One region of the Amycolatopsis sp. NPDC031561 genome, then DNA from elsewhere that is predicted to be linked to it. Evidence: riboswitches for the same ligand, from Rfam matches in the RefSeq annotation. Region 1 holds a riboswitch; each other region holds the start of a gene.
The links. Region 1 has a riboswitch for cobalamin ahead of ACZ5IK_RS33225 (peptidase). Riboswitches for the same ligand answer to the same signal wherever they lie in the genome.

Region 1 (6,461 bases):
TGGTCGAGGTCGGGGTGCCGGTGGCCGAACTCGTTTCGGACGGCGTGGAGGTCGGCGTTTCCGACACGCTGCTGCTCGTCGGCGGCCCGCCGCCCTTCGTGAGCTCGGAGAAGCCGACCTGGGACAACCCGAGCGAGGCCTGGGCGCCCGCGCGGATCCAGGTGTCGAGACCGCCGATCCCGTTGGCGCGCGCGGCCACGTAGGACTCCGGGTTGTAGGCGATCGCGCCGATGTCACCGGCGAGCCGGTTGCCGGAGTCGGCCGCGGCGGTCGCCTGCGCGGATTTGAGGAACCGCACGCCCTTGTCCACCGCCGCGTCCGCGCCGCCGACCTCGGCGAGCGACTGAAGGATCAGCCCGGTGCTGTTGGTGTTCGGGGCTTCGGTACCGACGCCGCCACCCCAGCCACCGCCGGGATCCTGATTCGCGAGGAGCCACGAGACGGTCTTCGCGATCGGGCCGTCGAGTCCCGCGGCGCCCGCCTTCCGCGCGGCCAGCATCGCCGACAGGGCGAAACCGGTGGCGTCGCCGTCCTTGGGAGACAGGTCGAACGGCTTGCCCTCGTCGCAGGTCGAGACCTTGTGGCGGTCGGAGGTGACGTGGTCGCCGGTCTCGCTCGTCGGGATGTAGGCGAAGAAGACCCGGAAGTAGCCCTCGGAACATTGCTGGGTCAGCAGCTTGTCGATGGCGAGCTGGTCGTTCTGGCCCACCGCGGCGAGCCCGATCACGCCGAGGGACTGGCCGAACATGTTCGCGTTGTTGCTCACGGAATCGGCAAGTCGGGGATCTTTCGAGTAGTCGCTGACCCGGCCGATGTCGGGACCCTTGCGCATGATCGCGGCCTTGGTCTCGGCGACCATGTCGTAGCCGTCGAAGTTCCGGGGATTCCGGCCCGCGACCTCGGCGGCGACCAGGGTCTTGGCCGTGGCACCGCCGACGATGATGTTGGAGAAGTCGAACTCGCCACCGTCGGGAATGAGCCCGTCCCAGGTGAAGTAGTCGGTCGCGTGGCCCTGCTCGTCAAGGTACTTCACGATCGGCTCGGCCTTCGCGCCTTCGCCCGAGGCGTACATCGCGAACAGCGCGTCGATCATCAGCCCGTGGTCGGGCAGATCGCCGCCGTTGGGGTTCTCGAGCGTGCCGTCCGGCTTCAGCTTCGTCGCGAGCCAGCCGGAGTTCGACTTCGCCGCTCCGGGGTCGTTGGCGGCTGTCGCCGTCCCGGTGAGCAGTGCGGCGACCACGCCGACGCTGACGGTGAACGCCGATGCGGCCAGGTACCCACGGCGCATGGCTCCTCCTTGCGGCATGACGGAGGACAGGCGCGGGACGCCGCAGTCACCCCTGTTTATCGCGACAGTGGTTCGGACTTCTTGATCGTTCATCCACTCGTGCGGTACCCCGGCTCGCCCTGGTGAGGGGCCCACGGTTGCGCGACAGCGCCGGATTTCGACCGGCTTCCCCGTCACGGGCGGCGGTGTTCAGTTGTCGAGCCCGCCGAGGTTAACACCCGATTACTTGCGACAGGCACCGCTGACCAGGTCGGTTGCCAGGATCACATCGCGACTCGCGCTCGGCGGTATCCCGGCGCTTGACCGGGATGAGACTCTTCGGATCGTCAATTCAGCGCGGTCGTGGGGGAAGTCCGGTGAGAATCCGGCGCTGTCCCGCAACGGTATGCCCTCCGGGCGAGCCCGGTCACCCACGTCGCGCGGTGTCACCACCGACTCCTGTCGTGGAAATGCGGGAAGGGTTCTCATGAGACGTTTGGTCCTCGCTGTCGCCATGCTGTGCGGCATCGGACTGGTCGCCGCTCCGGCGGCGACCGCGGCCACCCACAACAAGGCGGACGCCGCCGCGGGCTGGCTCGCCAGGCAGATGGCCGACGGGGAAAGGTTCGAGGCCGACTTCGGCGGCCAGAAGTACCCCGACCAGGGCTTGACGATCGACGCGATCTTCGCGTTCGCCGCGGCCGGGGTGTCGGACACCAACGCGGGCAAGGCGATCACTTGGCTGGCGAAGCCGGAGATCACCACCGGTTACGTCGGCAGCGGCACCGAGGCCTACGCGGGCGCGCACGCCAAACTGCTGCTGGCCGCGCAGATCCGGGGCAAGAACCCGGCGTCGTTCGGCGGCGTCGACCTGAAGGCGGGACTACTCTCGCTGCTCACGCCGTCCGGCCGGTTCTCCGACCGGTCCGAGTACGGCGACTACTCCAACGCCTTCTCGCAGTCGCTCGCCCTGCTGGCGCTGGACCGCACCCCCGCCGGCGCCCCCGCGTCGGCCGTGACCTTCCTCGCGGGCACCCAGTGCGCGGACGGCGGTTTCCCGCTGAACTTCGGCGAAGCGACCTGCGCGAGCGACGTCGACTCGACCGCGATGGTCGTGCAGGCGCTGCGCGCCACCGGTGACGCGGTGAACGCCGGTGAAGGCACCTCCTGGCTGGTCACCAAGCAGCACGCGAACGGCGGCTTCGGCGTCGGCACGAACGCGCCGAACTCCAACAGCACCGGCCTCGCCGCCGAGGCGCTGGCCGGGCACCGTCCCGCCGCCGCGGTCAAGGCGCGGGAGTTCCTGCGGACGCTGCAGACCGGCTGCACCGGCGCCGTCGCGGACCGCGGCGCGATCGCCTACGACGCCACCGGCCTGAACCCGGCGACCGCCCCGCGCGCGACCGCGCAGGCGATCCTCGGCCTGGCACGGGTTCCGCTGAGCGACCTGCACGGCGGTGGCCGTCCGCAGGCGCCGGTGCTCGCCTGCTCCTGAGGTCACCTCGTGAGTGGTAAGGGCGGTTCTGGTGGATCCGTATTTGCCTACCCACTGGATCCTGGGTGAGTGGGGAAGATTTGGGACGCTGAACGTCCTAAATCTTCCCCACACGGCTGCCGTCCGCGAGGTCACGGGGATGGCACGGTCTTGATCAACGGAGGATCGGGGACATTGAGCGTCCCCGATCCTCCGTCGATCAAGCACCCAGACCGGACCGACCCCCCTCGACCCGGTCCGCTCTAACCGTCCTCACCACTCACGAGCCTCACGACCTTCGCGAACTCGTCGAGGAGCTCCAAGGTCTCGGCCTCGGGCAGCGTCGGCAGGAGGAGGGAGACTTCGTCGACCCCCGCGCCTTCGAGGCGCCGCAGCAACTCGGGATCGGCCGGGGCGCCGAACACGCTGATCCGGACGTCTTCGCGGCCCTGGTCGGCGAGCCAGGACCGGACCCGGCGCAGTTCCTCCGGCGGTGTCACGAAATGCGGCAGCCAGCCGTCCGCGTGCTCGGCGAGCCGTTTGAGCCCGGCCGGGCCCTGACCGGCGACGTAGATCGGCGGATGCGGTTTCCGCACCGGCTTCGGCCAGGCGAAAACCGGGTCGAAGTCGACGTGCTCGCCGTGGAATTCGGCCTCGTCCTTGGTCCAGATCTCCTTGAGCGCCTGGAGTTGCTCGGTCAGGAGCGCGCCCCGCGTCCGCGGGTCGACGCCGTGGTTGCGCATCTCCTCGATGTTCCAGCCCGCCCCGACACCGAAGATCACCCGCCCCTCGGAGAGCAGGTCCAGGCTGGCGACCTCCTTCGCCGTGTAGAGCACGTCGCGCTGGATCATCAGGGCGACCGCGGTGCCGAGCCGGAGGTTCGACGTGACCGTCGCGGCGGCGGCCAGCGCCACGAACGGGTCGAAGTTGCGCAGGGCCCCTCGCGGCAGCTCACCGCCGGGGTAAGGAGACTCCCTGCTGACCGGTATATGGGAGTGTTCGGGGAGATAGAGGGAGTCGAACCCCTTCTCCTCCAGAGCCGCCCCCAGCACGTGGGGCCGGATTCCTTCGTCGGTCACTGCCGTCGCGATCCCGAAGTCCATACTTCGCTACGACTCCCGTGGCGGACCCGGTATTCCCTCCAGACCGCAACCAGAGGACTAATTGCGCGAAGGGGCAAAGCTCATTCCCCGGCGGCCACGCGGCGCGCGAGTTCCACTCGCGACCGGACGCCCAGGGCCGTGAAGATGTTCCGCAGGTGGTGATCCACGGTCCGGTGGCTGATCACCAGCCGCCGCGCGATCTCCTTGTTCGTCTCCCCCGCCGCCACGAGCCGCGTGATGGCGTCCTGCTGCGGAGTGAGCCCGGCGAGCGAGCGGTGCGGCGCGTCGACGGTCTCACCGGTCGCCCGCAGCCCGGCGCGGGCGCGATCGGCGAACCGTGTCGCGCCGACGTTTTCGAAGCCGCGCAGGGCATCGCGGAACTGGTCTCGGGCGTCCCGGCTCCGCCGGTGCCGTCGCAGCAGGGTGGCGTAGGCGAACCGGGTCCTGGCGAGTTCCACCGCGCCGCCCGCACGCCGGTGCGCTTCGACGGCCAGCCGGAAGTGCCGTTCCGCCACCTCGGGATCCGGCGCGGTCAGCGCGTGACACCGGTGGCTCAGCGCGAGCCAGCAGGGTTCCGCGCCGGCCAGCGTCCAGCGGTCGAACACCTCCAGCGCGGTCCGCGCGCGCTCGGGCCGCCCGGAGAGCACCGCCGCTTCGACGAGTTGCGGGGTGGCGAGCACGCGGATCACCGGCTGGTCGCCGGAAACGCCGGAAGCGAGATCTTCGAGCCTGCTCAAGGCGTCGTCCGGCCGGTCTTCGGCCAGGTCCAGGCAGGCGTGCGCCCACGCCGCGACGGCGGCGGGCCTGCCGAGACCGCGTTCGGCGATCCCGTCGGTCGCCTCGTCCAGCTCCGGGACGCGGTCGCCCAGCAGCGCGGCGGCCAGCCCCAGCAGCGTCAGGTGTTCCATCCGCAGGTTGTGGGGTGCGCGCAGCCCTTCACGGGACGCCGCCCGCGCACACGGGATCCGGTCGAGCGCGATGGCCGAGAGCGACAGGTAGATCAACGCCCACGGCAGTTCCGCGTGCCGCCTGCCGAGGCGCGCGCGGCTCACGGCCGCGGCCGAGTACTCGTGCGCCCGTTCGGCGTGCCCGCGGGCGAAGGCGGCTTCGGCAGCCCACACGGCTCCGGCGACGTCGGTGCCGGACATCCCCCTGCGGACGGCGTCCTCCAGTGGCAGGTCGGCGTCGTCGTGACGTCCGGCGTAAACCGAGGTCAGACCGCGGAAGTGCGCGAAGACCAAGCCGTCCCCGACCGGGACGGTCCGCGCCAGCGCCCGGTAACCGCCCAGATCGCCGCCGAGCCTGCGTGCCTCACCGGCCAGCAGGAGCGCGGCCGCGGGATCGGGCAGCAGTTCCGCCGCCGTGCCGAGTTCGTGGGTGGCGACAGCGGGGTCGCCGTCGCGCAGTTCGATTTCGCCGTGCAGCAACGCCACCGCTCCCGGCCGGGCGTCCACTCTGGACAGCAGCAGCCGCGCCCACCCCGGTCTGCCCGCCTGCCAGGCCGCGTCCGCCGCGGCCAGCAGCCGGGTCACCCGCCTGGCCGGATCGGCGGTCAGCGCGGCGGCGCGTTCGAGTTGCCGCGCCGAGGCCGCGTGATCCACCGCGGGGGCGGCGGCGAGCGCGTCGGCGAGCGGTGCGGACGGCGTGGCCGTCGCCATCGCCCGGTGCCAGAGAGCGTCCGGGCCCTCCTCGGCGGAGGCCAGCCGCGCGTGCGCCGCCCGGCGGTCCGCCGGTGACGCCGCCGCGTACCACGTCGCCTTCCTCGCGGAAATGTCCATACAGGTGACGAGAAACCGGACTCGCTCCTCGAACCGCATCGCGTCGAGCTCGGCCGCGTAGCGAGGCAAACGCTCCTGAAGAACCGGCGACACCGGCTCCCGCCCGGCCGCCTGCGCGGGCGTCAGCGATGCTGCCAGCGCGACCAGATCGGCCGGGTTCCCCTCGCCCAGTTCGACCAGCTGAGGACGCACCCCGGCGGGCACACCTCGATCGCGCAACAGCCGGCAGGCGGCGGCATCGGTCAACGGCGTCAGCTCGACGGAGTCGAACTCGTCGGATCCGGCGCGCGAAGCGAGCACCATCCCGACCGGGGCCCCGTCCAGCCGCCGGGCCGCGAAACCCAGCGCCGCCAGGGATTCCGGGTCGATCCAGTGCGCGTCGTCGACCCAGCAGATCGCCGGTGACGGAAGGCTGGTGAGCCGATCACGCGCCTCCGCACCACTGGAAACGGGAGCGCCGAACATCCGATGCAGCGCGCCGTAGGGCAACGAACGTTCGGCCCGCAGGCCCCGCACCCCGACGAGGCGGACACCGAGGGTGGCGCGCAGCGCGGTGAGCAGCGCCGACTTGCCCAGCCCCTCCGCCCCGCGGACCAGCACGGCGCGCCCGGCGATCGAGCGCAGCCCGCCGAAGAGGTCGTCCCTGCCCCGCAGCGGGTACACGACGTCCCGGACAGGCATCGGCGCCTCCTCGAAAATCCCTTTCGATGAAACACCAGGCGCAAGTGTTTCACAAGGTCCTGCTCGGCACCCGTCCTTCCACGAGTGCTCCGAGCAGCGTCGAAGCCGCGTCGAGATCCGGCGTCCGGGACGCGAGGACGTCCGAGTACAGGAACGCC
Region 2 (6,461 bases), on a different contig from region 1:
GCCTCGGCGCGCACATCAAGGGCACCAACGGCCAGTCGCAGGGTGTCGTGCCGTTCCTCAAGATCGCCAACGACACCGCGGTCGCGGTGAACCAGGGCGGCAAGCGCAAGGGCGCGGCCTGCGCGTACCTCGAGACCTGGCACGTCGACATCGAGGAATTCCTCGACCTGCGCAAGAACACCGGTGACGACCGTCGTCGTACGCACGACATGAACACCGCGAACTGGGTGCCGGACGAGTTCCTCCGCCGGGTCGAGGCCGACGCGCAGTGGACGCTGTTCTCGCCGAACGAGACCCCGGACCTGCACGACCTCTACGGCACCGCGTTCGCCGAGCGCTACCGCGAGTACGAGGCCGCCGCCGAACGCGGTGAGCTGAAGGTCTTCCGCAAGGTCCGCGCGATCGACCTGTGGCGCCGCATGCTGACCATGCTGTTCGAGACCGGCCACCCGTGGATCACCTTCAAGGACCCGTGCAACCTGCGCTCGCCGCAGCAGCACGTGGGTGTCGTGCACTCGTCCAACCTGTGCACCGAGATCACCCTGAACACCACCACGGACGAGGTCGCGGTCTGCAACCTCGGCTCGGTGAACCTGCTCAAGCACGTCACCCCCGAGGGCATCGACGCGAAGCGTCTCGAGAAGACCGTGCGCACCGCCGTCCGCATGCTCGACAACGTGATCGACATCAACTTCTACACCATCCCGGAAGCACGCCGGTCCAACCTGCGGCACCGCCCGATCGGGCTGGGCCTGATGGGCTTCCAGGACGCGCTGTTCGAGATCGGTGTCCCGCTGTCCTCGGAAGAGGCCGTCCAGTTCGCGGACACCAGCATGGAGCACATCAGCTACTACGCGATCTCGGCGTCGACCGACCTCGCCGAGGAGCGCGGCCAGTACCAGACGTTCGAGGGTTCCTTGTGGAGCAAGGGAATCCTGCCGATCGACTCGCTGCAGCTGCTGATCGACGCCCGCCAGGGCGACGCGCTCGACGTCGACACCTCGTCCACTTTGGACTGGGCGCCGCTGCGCGAGCGGGTCAAGACCGTCGGCATGCGCAACTCCAACGTGATGGCGATCGCGCCGACCGCGACGATCTCCAACATCGTGGGCGTCGGGCAGTCGATCGAGCCGCTGTTCCAGAACCTGTTCGTCAAGTCGAACATGTCCGGTGACTTCACCGTGGTGAACCCGCACCTGGTCCGCTCGCTCAAGGAGCGCGGGCTGTGGGACGAGGTCATGGTGTCGGACCTGAAGTACTTCGACGGCAGCCTCGGCCAGATCGACCGCGTGCCGGACGACCTCAAGGCGCTGTACGCGACCGCGTTCGAGATCGAGTCGCGGTGGCTGGTGGACGCCGGTTCGCGTCGTCAGAAGTGGATCGACCAGGCGCAGTCGCTGAACCTGTACATCGCGGCGCCCAGCGGCCGCAAGCTCGACGAGCTGTACCGCTACGCCTGGCACAAGGGCCTCAAGACCACGTACTACCTGCGGGCGCGGTCCGCGACGCACGTGGAGAAGAGCACCCTGCGCGGCACCGACGGCAAGCTGAACGCGGTCTCGGCCACCCCGGCCCCGGCCACACCTTCGGCACCCAAGCCCGCCGCCCCCGCCGCTTCGCCCGCCCCGTCGGCTTCCGCCGCGGTTTCGCCGTCGCCCGCCGCCGCCGTGCCCGCGGTGCCGGTGACCGCCCCGGAACCGAAGGAGATCCCGCAGGTCTCCGACGTCGACTTCGTCGCCACCGACGGCGCCGCCTGCCGCATCGACGACCCCGACTGCGAAGCCTGCCAGTAAACATCCTCGTGAGTGGTAAGGGCGGTTCTAACCGTCCTTACCGCTCACGACACCTCGTGAAGTGAGTTCTCTATGACCACCTTTGACGCTTCCACCGACGCCACCGGCCTCGGTGAGATCGAAGTCGGCGCCGCCCGGATCAACGTCGACGACAAGCGGATGATCAACGCCCGCGCCGACGTCAACCAGCTGCTGCCGATGAAGTACACCTGGGCGTGGGAGAAGTACCTCGCCGGCTGCAACAACCACTGGATGCCGACCGAGGTCGCCATGCAGGCCGACATCGCGCTGTGGAAGTCGGCCGACGGCCTGACCGAGGACGAGCGCACCATGCTCAAGCGCAACCTCGGCTTCTTCGCCACCGCGGAATCGCTGGTGGCCAACAACATCGTGCTCGCGGTGTACCGGCAGATCACCAACCCCGAATGCCGCCAGTACCTGCTGCGCCAGGCGTTCGAGGAGGCCGTGCACACGCACACCTTCCAGTACATCTGCGAAAGCCTCGGCCTGGTCGAGGGCGAGCTGTTCAACATGTACCGCGAGGTCCCCTCCATCTCGGAGAAGGACGCGTGGGCGCTGAAGTACACGCAGAACCTGGAGAACCCGGACTTCGAGACCGGTACCCCCGAGGCCGACCAGAACTTCCTGCGTGACCTGGTCGCGTTCTACGTGATCTTCGAGGGCATGTGGTTCTACACCGGCTTCGCGCAGATCCTCTCGCTCGGCCGCCGGAACAAGATGATCGGCATCGCCGAGCAGTACCAGTACATCCTGCGCGACGAGTCGATCCACCTGAACTTCGGCATCGACTGCATCAACCAGATCAAGATCGAGAACCCGCACCTGTGGACCGAGGAGTTCCAGGCGGAGATCCGCGGCATGCTGACCGAGGCCTGTGAACTCGAGGTCTCCTACGCCCGCGACACCATGCCCCGCGGCATGCTCGGGCTGTCGGCCGAGCTGATCGAGCAGTACATGCACTTCATCACCGACCGGCGCGCGCAGCAGATCGGCCTCCAGCCGATCTTCGGCGAGACGGAGAACCCGTTCCCGTGGATGTCGGAGGCGATGGACCTCAAGAAGGAGAAGAACTTCTTCGAGACCCGCGTCATCGAGTACCAGTCCGGTGGCGCCCTCGACTGGGACTGATCCCCCGGTCGGCGTAACCGCTTGCGCGTGAAGGCCCCCTTCCCTCGGCTGAGCCGAGGGAAGGGGGCCTTCACGCGCTTCAGCCGACTGAGGTTCATCACATGTCCAGCGGGGCCGCGGCGGGCGTGGGTACGCTGCAGGGTGCTACTGGTTCGCCCGGCCTCCCAGGCCGGTCGAGGTAACAGGGAACCCGGTGAGAATCCGGGACTGCCCCGCAGCGGTATGTGGGAACGAAAGCCGTCACCGTGCGAGACACGGTAAAGCACTGGGGCATGGCGCCCCGGGAAGCGACGGCCGGTAGGAGCGAGCGAGTCGCCCACGAGTCCGAAGACCTGCCCGTGGTGCGCGCGCCGACGGCGTGCGTGAGTCCGGGCCTCGTGGGATGGGCGCGACCGAAACCGCGGTCATTCCTGCGCGCTCCGGGCTCTGACGACAAGCTCGCGAGGAGAGAGCTGTGACCGAAATCGGCACCACTGTGCTGGGCTACCCCCGGATCGGACCGGACCGGGAACTCAAGCGTTCACTCGAACGCTACTGGGCGGGCAAGATCGACGAAGCCGCGTTGCTGGAGACCGGCCGCGCGCTGCGTACGCAAACCTGGCGGGAACTCAAGGACGCGGGACTGGACTCCGTCCCCTCCAACACGTTCTCCCACTACGACCAGGTGCTCGACACCGCCGAGCTGTTCGGAGCGCTGCCGGAGCGCGTCACGAAGCTCGGTCTCTCACCGCTCGACACCTACTTCGCCGCCGCTCGCGGGGTGCAGGACGCGCCCGCGATGGAGATGACGAAGTGGTTCGACACGAACTACCACTACATCGTCCCCGAACTCGGGCCGGACACCCGATTCTCGGTCGCCGGCTCCAAGCCGCTCGACGAGTACCGCGAGGCCCGCGCGGTCGGCGTCGAGACACGGCCGGTGCTGGTGGGCCCGGTGACGTTCTTGCTGCTCGCGAAGGCCGCCGAGGGTGCTCCGGAGGGCTTCCGCCCGCTGGACCTTCTCGACAACCTTCTCGACGGCTACGTCGAACTGCTGCGGCGCCTGCATGACGAAGGCGTCGAGTGGGTCCAGCTCGACGAGCCCGCCTTCGCCGGCGACCGCACCGAGCCGGAGCTCAACGCGCTCATCCGCGCCTACCACCGGCTCGCGAAGGAGACCGCGCGCCCGAAGATCCTGGTCGCCGGATACTTCGGCGGTCTCGGCCGGGGACTGGGTGTGCTCGCCCGTTCCCCGATCGACGCCCTCGCCGTCGACCTCGTCACCGATGAGTCCTTTGTGGACGCCGTCGCGGCCGAACCCGCCTTGCGCGACAAGGAGGTCCTGGCCGGTGTCGTGGACGGGCGCAACGTCTGGCGCACCGACCCGACCCGTGCGCTCAGCCGGGCGGCGACGCTGCTCGGCACCGCGAAGTCGGTCAGCGTCTCGACGTCGTGCTCGCTGCTGCACGTGCCTTACGACGTCGAGCGGGAGGCCGAGCTCCACCCGCGGCTCAAGGGCTGGCTCGCGTTCGCCAAGCAGAAGGTCGACGAGGTCGTCCTGCTCGGCCGCGCACTGAAGGAGGAGGGCGTCGACCTCTCCGCCGCCCGTGCGGCGGCCACGGACCGCGCCACGGCGGCCGACCTGGCCGACGCCGGGGTCCGTGCCCGGCTGGAGGCGCTGCGGCCGGAGGACACCGTCCGCTCCCCCTACGCGCGGCGCGCGGCGGCCCAGCAGGCCGCGCTGGCCCTGCCGCCGTTGCCGAGCACGACGATCGGCTCGTTCCCCCAGACCACCGACGTCCGCAAGGCCCGCGCCGCGCACAAGGCGGGCTCGCTGGACGACGCCGGGTACGAGGCCGCGATGAAGGCGGAGATCGAGCGCGTCATCCGGCTGCAGGAGGATCTGGGCCTTGACGTGCTGGTGCACGGCGAGCCCGAGCGCAACGACATGGTGCAGTACTTCGCCGAGCGGCTGGCCGGGTTCGCGGCCACCGACTTCGGCTGGGTGCAGTCCTACGGCTCGCGGTGTGTCCGGCCGCCGATCCTGTACGGCGACGTCTCCCGTCCCGAGCCGATGACCGTCGAGTGGGCGCGCTACGCGCAAAGCCTGACCGGCAAACCCGTCAAGGGCATGCTGACCGGACCGGTGACGATCCTGGCGTGGTCGTTCGTCCGCGACGACCAGCCGCTGGGCGAGACCGCCCGCCAGGTGGCACTGGCCATCCGCGACGAGGTGCACGACCTGCAGGCGGCCGGCATCCGCGTCATCCAGGTGGACGAGCCGGCACTACGGGAACTGCTCCCGCTGCGCGCGGCGGCGCACGAGGCGTACTTCTCCTGGGCGGTTTCGTCGTTCCGGCTGGCGACGTCCGGGATCGACGACGCGACACAGATCCACACGCACATGTGCTATTCGGAGTTCGGTGAGGTGGTGAAGGCGATCGACGCACTCGACGCCGACGTCACCAGCATCGAGGCCGCGCGGTCGAAGATGGAGGTCGTCACCGACCTCGGCGCGGCGGGCTTCGGCCGCGGCGTCGGGCCGGGCGTGTACGACATCCACTCGCCGCGCGTCCCCGGCGTCGACGAGGTCAGCGGGCTGCTGCGGACCGCCGTCGGCGCCGTGCCCGCCGAGCGGATCTGGGTCAACCCGGACTGCGGGCTGAAGACCCGCGGTTACGCCGAGGTGGAGCCGGCCCTGCGGAACCTGGTCGCGGCCGCGAACGCGGTCCGGTCCGAGCTGGGCTGATCTGATCTAATCTGATCTGTCAGGAAAGGGGCTTTCAGGACGAAAAACGTCTTGAAAGCCCCTTTCCTGACACTCCCGGGGTTGACATCCGCCAGGGTATTGTCAACCTGCCAACAAGAGTGCGATGGTGGGTCGGTAGCCGGTCTCAACGGGGAGATGGTCACCATGGCGAACGCCGTCGAAAAGGTCACCGGGGCACTGCGTGAGCGGGTCCCTCCGCTCACCTCGATCCCCCTGCCGCGTTCGGTCGACCAGCGCTGGCTCGGCGCGACCTGGCCGGTCCGCGAACTCGCGCCCGCCCCGCCGGGTCTCAAACCCGTCCTCGGCGACGAAGGCCCGCCCGTCATCGGGCACGCGCTGGACTTCATGCGCTTCGGCATCGAGTTCGGCCTCAAGCGCCACGAGACCTATGGCCCGGTGTCGTGGATGGGCGCGTTCGGCCGCCGCATCGTCGCCCTCTCCGGTCCCGAGGCCACCCAGATCGCGCTGGTGAACAAGGACAAGGCCTTCTCCCAGGAGGGCTGGAAGTTCTTCATCGAGCAGTTCTTCGACCGCGGCCTGATGCTGCTCGATTTCGGCGAGCACCATCTGCACCGCCGGATCATGCAGGCGGCGTTCACGAGGCAGCGGCTCACCGGGTACGTCGACCAGATGGGACCGGCCCTGCGCGAGGGCATCGCCACGTGGGCGGACCGGCCGAACCCGCGGATCTACTGGTCTCTCAAGCAACTCACGCTCGACGTCGCGACACGCGTGTTCATGGGCATGCGGTCCGGCGACGACGCGGCCGC
Region 3 (6,461 bases), on a different contig from region 1:
CGATCCAGTCCGCGTCCTTGGCCAGCACACTCGGCGGCGCGGGCTCGGCGAACAGTTCCAGCGCGTTGTCCGGAGTGCGCGACGCGAGCGCGTCGAGCAGGTCCGGAACCCGTTCGCTCGGCAGGAAGTGGTCGGCGAGTCCACAGTGGATCGCGTCGGGGCCGGAGATCGACCCGGCGGTGAGCGCGACGTGCGTGCCGAGTTCACCGGGGGCGCGGGACAGCAGGTACGTGCCACCGACGTCCGGGACGAAGCCGATGCCGGTTTCGGGCATGCCGATCCGGGATCGTTCGGTGACGATCCGGTGGCTGCCGTGCGCGGAGACCCCGACCCCGCCGCCCATGACGAGACCGTCCATGAGCGCCAGATACGGCTTCGGGTACCGCGAGATGAGGGCGTTGAGCCGGTACTCGTCGGCCCAGAAGCGCAGGGACGCGGTGCCGCCGGTGCGGGCGTCGTCGTAGATCGCGCGGATGTCGCCGCCCGCGCAGAGCCCGCGGTCACCGGCGCCGTCGATCAGCACCGCGCGGACCGCCGGATCCGAACGCCACGCTTCGAGGCGTTCGAGCATGGCGAGGACCATGTCGTGGTTCAGCGAGTTCAGCGCACGCGGCCGGTTCAGCGTGATCCGGCCGATTCCACTGTGGACGAGAAAGTGGACGTCGTTCACGAAGCCTCCTGCAGCATCCGGCGCGAGATGATCACGCGCATGATTTCGTTGGTCCCTTCGAGGATCTGGTGCACCCGCAGGTCGCGGACGATCTTCTCCAGCCCGTACTCGGCGAGGTAGCCGTAGCCGCCGTGCAGCTGCAGCGCCTGGTTGGCCACCTCGAACCCGGTGTCGGTGCAGAACCGCTTGGCCATCGCCGAAAGCTGGGTGGCGGTGTCCTCGCCCTGGTCGAGTGCGTCCGCGGCCCGCCACAGCAAGGTCCTCGCGGCCTCGAGATCGGTGCGCATGTCGGCCAGCCGGAACTGCAACGCCTGCTTCTCGGACAGCTTCTCGCCGAACGCCGAGCGCTCCGACAGATGCCGGACGGCCATGCCGAGCGCGGCTTCGGCGCCGCCGAGGGAACAGGCCGAGATGTTGAGCCTGCCACCGTCCAAAGCGGACATGGCGACCCGGAACCCGTTGCCCTCGCCGCCGAGCAGCGCGGACGCCGGGACGCGGGCGTCCTCGAAGACGACCTGCCTGGTGGGCTGGGCGTTCCAGCCCATCTTGATCTCGTTGGGGCCGAAGGAGACCCCGGGCGTGTCCCGGTCGACGATGAACGCCGAGATGCCCCGGGCGCCGGGACCGCCGGTGCGGGCGAGCACGACGTAGACGTCCGAAGTGCCCGCGCCGGAGATGAACTGCTTGACGCCGTCGAGCACGTAGTGGTCGCCGTCGCGGCGGGCGCGGGTGGAGAGTGCCGCCGCGTCGGAACCCGCGTCCGGTTCGGTGAGGCAGTAGCTGCCGAACGCGTCCATCGTGGACATCCGGGGCAGGTACCGGTGCCGCTGGGCGTCGTCGCCGAACTTGTCGATCATGGTCGCGACCATGTTGTGGATCGAGATGTAGGCGGCCAGCGACGGGCAGCCGCCGGCGAGCGCCTCGAACACGAGGACGCCGTCGAGCCGTCCGAGCGCGGAGCCGCCGAGGTCCTCGGGCAGGTAGATGCCGCCCATGCCCAGCTGGGCGGCCTTGCGGAGGACGTCGACCGGGAAATGCTTGGCCTGGTCCCATTCGATCGCGTGCGGGGCGAGGTGTTCCGCCGCGAACTCCGCGGCGGTCTCACGCAGGGCCCGCTGTTCGTCGGTCAGTCTCATCGCGGCCTCAGCTCATCGTCGGGATGACGAAGCTGGCGCCTTCCTTGGTGCCCGAAGGCCAGCGCGAGGTGACCGTCTTGGTCTTGGTGTAGAACCGGATCGAGTCCGGTCCGTGCTGGTTGAGGTCGCCGAAACCGGAGCGCTTCCAGCCGCCGAAGGTGTGGTAGGCGATCGGGACCGGGATGGGCACGTTGACCCCGACCATGCCGGTGTTCACCCGCGAGGTGAAGTCGCGGGCGGTGTCGCCGTCGCGGGTGAAGATCGCGACGCCGTTGCCGTACTCGTGTTCGCTGGGCAGCCGCAGCGCTTCCTCGTAGTCGGCCGCGCGCACGATCGACAGCACCGGGCCGAAGATCTCCTCGCGGTAGATCCGCATGTCGCTGGTGACGTGGTCGAACAGGCAGCCGCCGAGGAAGAAGCCGTTCTCGTGACCGTCCACAGTGGTCTCACGGCCGTCGACCAGCAGTTTCGCGCCCTCGGCGAGGCCGACGTCGATGTAGTCGCGGACGCGCTGGACGGCCTCGGCGGTGACCAGCGGCCCGAAGTCGGCCGTCTCGTCCAGGGAAGCACCGATCTTCAGCGTCTTGACGCGTTCGGTCAGCCGGGCGGCCAGCGCGTCGGCGGTGGCTTCACCGACCGGGACGGCCACGGAGATCGCCATGCAGCGTTCACCCGCGGAGCCGTACCCGGCGCCGATCAGCGCGTCGACGACCTGGTCGAGGTCGGCGTCCGGCATCACGATCATGTGGTTCTTGGCGCCGCCGAAGCACTGCGCGCGCTTCCCGTGCGCGGCGGCGGTCGTGTAGATGTACTCGGCGATCGACGACGAGCCGACGAAGCCGACGGCCTCGACGCGGGGGTCGGTGAGCAGCGCGTCGACGGCTTCCTTGTCGCCGTTGACCACGTTGAACACGCCCGGCGGCAGACCTGCTTCGAGGAAGAGTTCGGCCAGCCGCAGCGGCACCGACGGGTCGCGTTCGGACGGCTTGAGCACGAAGGAGTTGCCGCAGGCGATCGCCGGGGCGGCCTTCCACAACGGGATCATCGCGGGGAAGTTGAACGGCGTGATGCCGGCGACCACGCCGAGCGGCTGCCGCATCGAGTAGACGTCGATGCCGGTGCCCGCGCTGTCGCTGTACTCGCCCTTGAGCAGGTGCGGGATACCGATGGCGAACTCGACCACTTCGAGGCCACGCTGGATGTCGCCGCGCGCGTCGGGAACGGTCTTGCCGTGTTCGGACGAGAGCAGGCGGGCGAGGGAGTCCTCTTCCGCGCGGACGAGGTCGACGAACTTCATCAGCACGCGGGCCCGCTTCTGCGGGTTCCAGCGGGCCCATTCGAGCTGGGCCTGCGCCGCGTCGGCGACGACGGCGGCGACCTCGGTGGCCGAGGCGAGCGGGACGCGGGCCTGGACGGCGCCGGTGCTGGGGTCGAAGACGTCGGCGAACCGGCCGGATGTCCCCGACACCGGCTTGCCGCCGACGAAGTGGCTGAGTTCGGTGCTCATGGATGCCCTTTCCGAAAGTACGCAGGACGAAGCCGCCCGAAGACCACGATCGGTGGCCGGGCAGGGGAGTACGGACGACTTACCGCCGGGGTGGTGGCGGGTCGGCGACTTTCGCGCAGGCAGGAAGAATCCGCATGCGTTCAGCTCCATCCTCGTGGACGAACACGACACGTCTGCGGCCGGTATCCTGGCTCCCGGATCCGCGGCGGCTCCGGCCTTCCCGGCTCGCGCCAGTGGCCTTCTCTGCGGGAGCGCCGCTCCCCGGTCACAGTGGCGGGACCGCACCGGATTTTCACCGGCTTCCCTGCACCGCAGACCTGTGGACACCATAAAGTAGGAAGTCCGACTATGTCGAGGACAAGGGTGTGGCGTACGCCTCAGGTACGTGCTGGGTCTCGTGAGTGGTAAGGGCGGTTAGAACCGTCCTTACCACTCACGAGAGTGGCGGGTAGGGCAGCAGGCTGGACGAATGCTCGTCGACCCGCATCGGTTTCCCGATCGCGGGGAAGGCGCGCTGCGGGCACGCGGGCCGTTCGCAGACCTTGCACCCCATCCCGATCGGGGTGACGGCCGCGCCGGTGCCGAGGGCCAGCCCGTCGGAGTACACGAGCCGCCGCGCGTGCCGGAGTTCGCAGCCGAGCCCGATCGCGAACGTCTTGCCGGGATCGCCGTGCCCGCCCGCCGCGCGGGAAACGGTGCGGGCCAGCCAGAAGTACTTCTTGCCGTCCGGGAGTTCGGCGACCTGGGTGAGGATCCGGCCCGGCGAGCTGAACGCCTCGTAGACGATCCACAGTGGACACGAGCCGCCGACGCGGGAGAAGTGGAACCCGGTGGCGGACTGACGTTTCGAGATGTTGCCCGCGCGGTCGACCCGCACGAAGGAGAACGGCACGCCGCGGGTGCCCGGTCGCTGCAAAGTGGACAGTCGATGGCAGATCGTCTCGAAGCCGACGCCGAAGTGGTCGGAAAGGCGCGTGATGTCGTAGCGGTAGCGTTCCGCCGCGCCGAGGAAAACGCGATACGGCAGTACAAGTGCGCCCGCGTAGTAGTTGGCCAGGCCGATCCGCGCGAGCCGCCGGGCGGTGTCGCCGCTGAACTTCCCGTCGTCGACGAGCCGGTCGATCACGTCGCCTGCCTCCAGCAGCGCCAGCTCGGACGCTAGCCGGAACGCGGCCTGACCGGGGCGCAGCGCGGGGGAGAGGCGCAGCGTCTTCCCGCGCGTGTCGAAGTGGTGCTGATCGGCGCCGAGGGATTCGGAGACCACCTTGACGCCGTGACGGTCCAGCAACCCGGCGGCCAGTCCACTGCGGACTTCGCCGGGGTGGAGGCGTAACTCTGCGGCCAGCTTCTCCGCGGGGGCGTCCAGTTCCGCGACATGGTTGCGGCGCAGATAGAACCAGTCCCGGATCTCCTCGTGCGGCTGGTGCGCGGTCGACCGGTCGAGTCCCTGCTCGGTCACCAGCGTGGCGATGTTCTCCACGGCTTCGCGGTAGCGACGGTGCAGCGCGACGAGCGTCCGCGCCACCTCGGGCAGCGTGGTGGTCAGCGCGTCGACCTCGCCCGCGGAGATCTCGCCGCTGACAGTGTTGTCGCCGAACACCTCGCGGACGTCGGCGACCAGCCGGGCGGTGTCGCGGGCCGCGAAAAACTCCGTGTCCACGCCGAAGGTCTCGGTGAGCTTCAGCAGGACCGGCATGGTCAGTGGCCTGCCGTTGTGTTCGAGCTGGTTGACGTAACTCGGCGAGATCTCCAGCAGTCTGGCCAGTTCGGACTGCGTCATGGACCGGCCTTCGCGCAGCTGGCGGAGCCGGGCACCCGCGTACATCTTCTCCACAAGCCGACTGTAACAACTTTTACAAGCGGTTCGCGAACGTTCACAACTCTTCACAGCGCTGCGGGCTAGCGACGATCCCGAGGTCGGTGCCACGCTCGTGACAGAGCACCACAAGGTTCACAAGGGAGTGCGGATGAGCGCGGAGATCGCCCGAGCAGGCGTCGTCGGGGCCGGTCAGATGGGTGCCGGAATCGCCGAGGTGTGCGCCCGGTCCGGCCTGGACGTCGTTGTGTGCGAACAGGACGCGCCGTCCGCCGACGCGGGCCGCGCGCGGATTCTGGCCTCGCTCGATCGGGCGGTCCGGGCGGGCAAGCTCGGCCGCGCGGAGGCCGAACGCGCCGCCTGGCGGCTGCGGTTCACCACCGACGTCGGCGAACTGGCCGACCGCCAGCTGGTGATCGAAGCCGTCGCCGAGGACGAGCAGGTCAAACTGGAGCTGTTCGCGACACTCGACAAGGTCGTGACCGATCCCGACGCGATCCTCGCGTCGAACACCTCCTCCCTCCCGATCATGCGGCTGGCGATGGCCACCGGGCGGGCCGAGCAGGTCGTCGGCCTGCACTTCTTCAATCCGGTCCCGGTGCTGCCGCTGGTCGAGGTGGTCGGCTCGCTGCTGACCAGCGCGTCCACAGTGGACCGCGCCGAACGGTTCGCCCGCGACGTCCTCGGCAAGCAGACCGTACGGGCACGCGACCGGGCCGGGTTCGTGGTCAACGCGCTGCTCGTGCCGTATCTCCTGTCGGCGATCCGGATGGTGGAGTCGGGCTTCGCCGCCGCGTCCGATGTGGACCGAGGGATGGAACTCGGTACCGCGCATCCGATGGGACCCCTGCGCCTGACCGACCTGATCGGCCTCGACACCGTGGCCGCGATCGCGGACTCGCTCTACGCCGAGTTCAAGGAAGCGCTCTACGCGCCACCGCCCCTGCTGCTGCGCATGGTCGACGCCGGGCTGCTCGGCAAGAAGACCGGCCGCGGATTCCACGTCTACGAGGGAAAGTGATGATCGACCACACCGTCCGCACCTACCGCTCCGCCGAATCGCTGCCCCGCGAGGAGCAGCTCGCGTGGAAGCTCGCCTCGGTCGCCACCGACGACGTCCCGGTCACCCCCGAGGTCGCGGCCATGGTGATCAACCGCGTGATCGACAACGCCGCCGTGGCGGCCGCGTCGCTGGCGAGGCGCCCCGTCCGCTCGGCCCGCGACCAGGCCCTGGCGCATCCGGGAAAGCCGGGCGCGGCGGTCTTCGGCGTCGAAGGCCGGTACTCCCCGGAATGGGCCGCCTGGGCCAACGGCGTCGCCGTGCGTGAACTC

Region 2: another riboswitch for cobalamin. It lies ahead of metE (5-methyltetrahydropteroyltriglutamate--homocysteine S-methyltransferase); the one in region 1 lies ahead of ACZ5IK_RS33225 (peptidase).
Region 3: another riboswitch for cobalamin. It lies ahead of ACZ5IK_RS26885 (CoA-acylating methylmalonate-semialdehyde dehydrogenase); the one in region 1 lies ahead of ACZ5IK_RS33225 (peptidase).

Annotation. Positions count from the first base shown of each region.
Region 1 covers NZ_JBVILA010000022.1:57,148-63,608, forward strand. The annotation lists gene ACZ5IK_RS33220 (prenyltransferase/squalene oxidase repeat-containing protein) at 1-1,288, opposite strand, end outside; cobalamin riboswitch at 1,372-1,513, opposite strand; cobalamin riboswitch at 1,595-1,720, shown strand; gene ACZ5IK_RS33225 (peptidase) at 1,755-2,762, shown strand; gene ACZ5IK_RS33230 (LLM class F420-dependent oxidoreductase) at 3,005-3,844, opposite strand; gene ACZ5IK_RS33235 (helix-turn-helix transcriptional regulator) at 3,925-6,303, opposite strand; gene ACZ5IK_RS33240 (QsdR family transcriptional regulator) at 6,353-6,461, opposite strand, start outside.
Region 2 covers NZ_JBVILA010000040.1:28,219-34,679, forward strand. The annotation lists gene ACZ5IK_RS42525 (ribonucleoside-diphosphate reductase subunit alpha) at 1-1,793, shown strand, start outside; gene ACZ5IK_RS42530 (ribonucleotide-diphosphate reductase subunit beta) at 1,866-2,942, shown strand; cobalamin riboswitch at 3,074-3,296, shown strand; gene metE (5-methyltetrahydropteroyltriglutamate--homocysteine S-methyltransferase) at 3,397-5,670, shown strand; gene ACZ5IK_RS42540 (cytochrome P450) at 5,836-6,461, shown strand, end outside.
Region 3 covers NZ_JBVILA010000015.1:123,891-130,351, forward strand. The annotation lists gene ACZ5IK_RS26875 (enoyl-CoA hydratase/isomerase family protein) at 1-670, opposite strand, end outside; gene ACZ5IK_RS26880 (acyl-CoA dehydrogenase family protein) at 667-1,806, opposite strand; gene ACZ5IK_RS26885 (CoA-acylating methylmalonate-semialdehyde dehydrogenase) at 1,814-3,313, opposite strand; cobalamin riboswitch at 3,474-3,659, opposite strand; gene ACZ5IK_RS26890 (short-chain fatty acyl-CoA regulator family protein) at 3,747-5,147, opposite strand; gene ACZ5IK_RS26895 (3-hydroxybutyryl-CoA dehydrogenase) at 5,281-6,150, shown strand; gene ACZ5IK_RS26900 (MmgE/PrpD family protein) at 6,150-6,461, shown strand, end outside.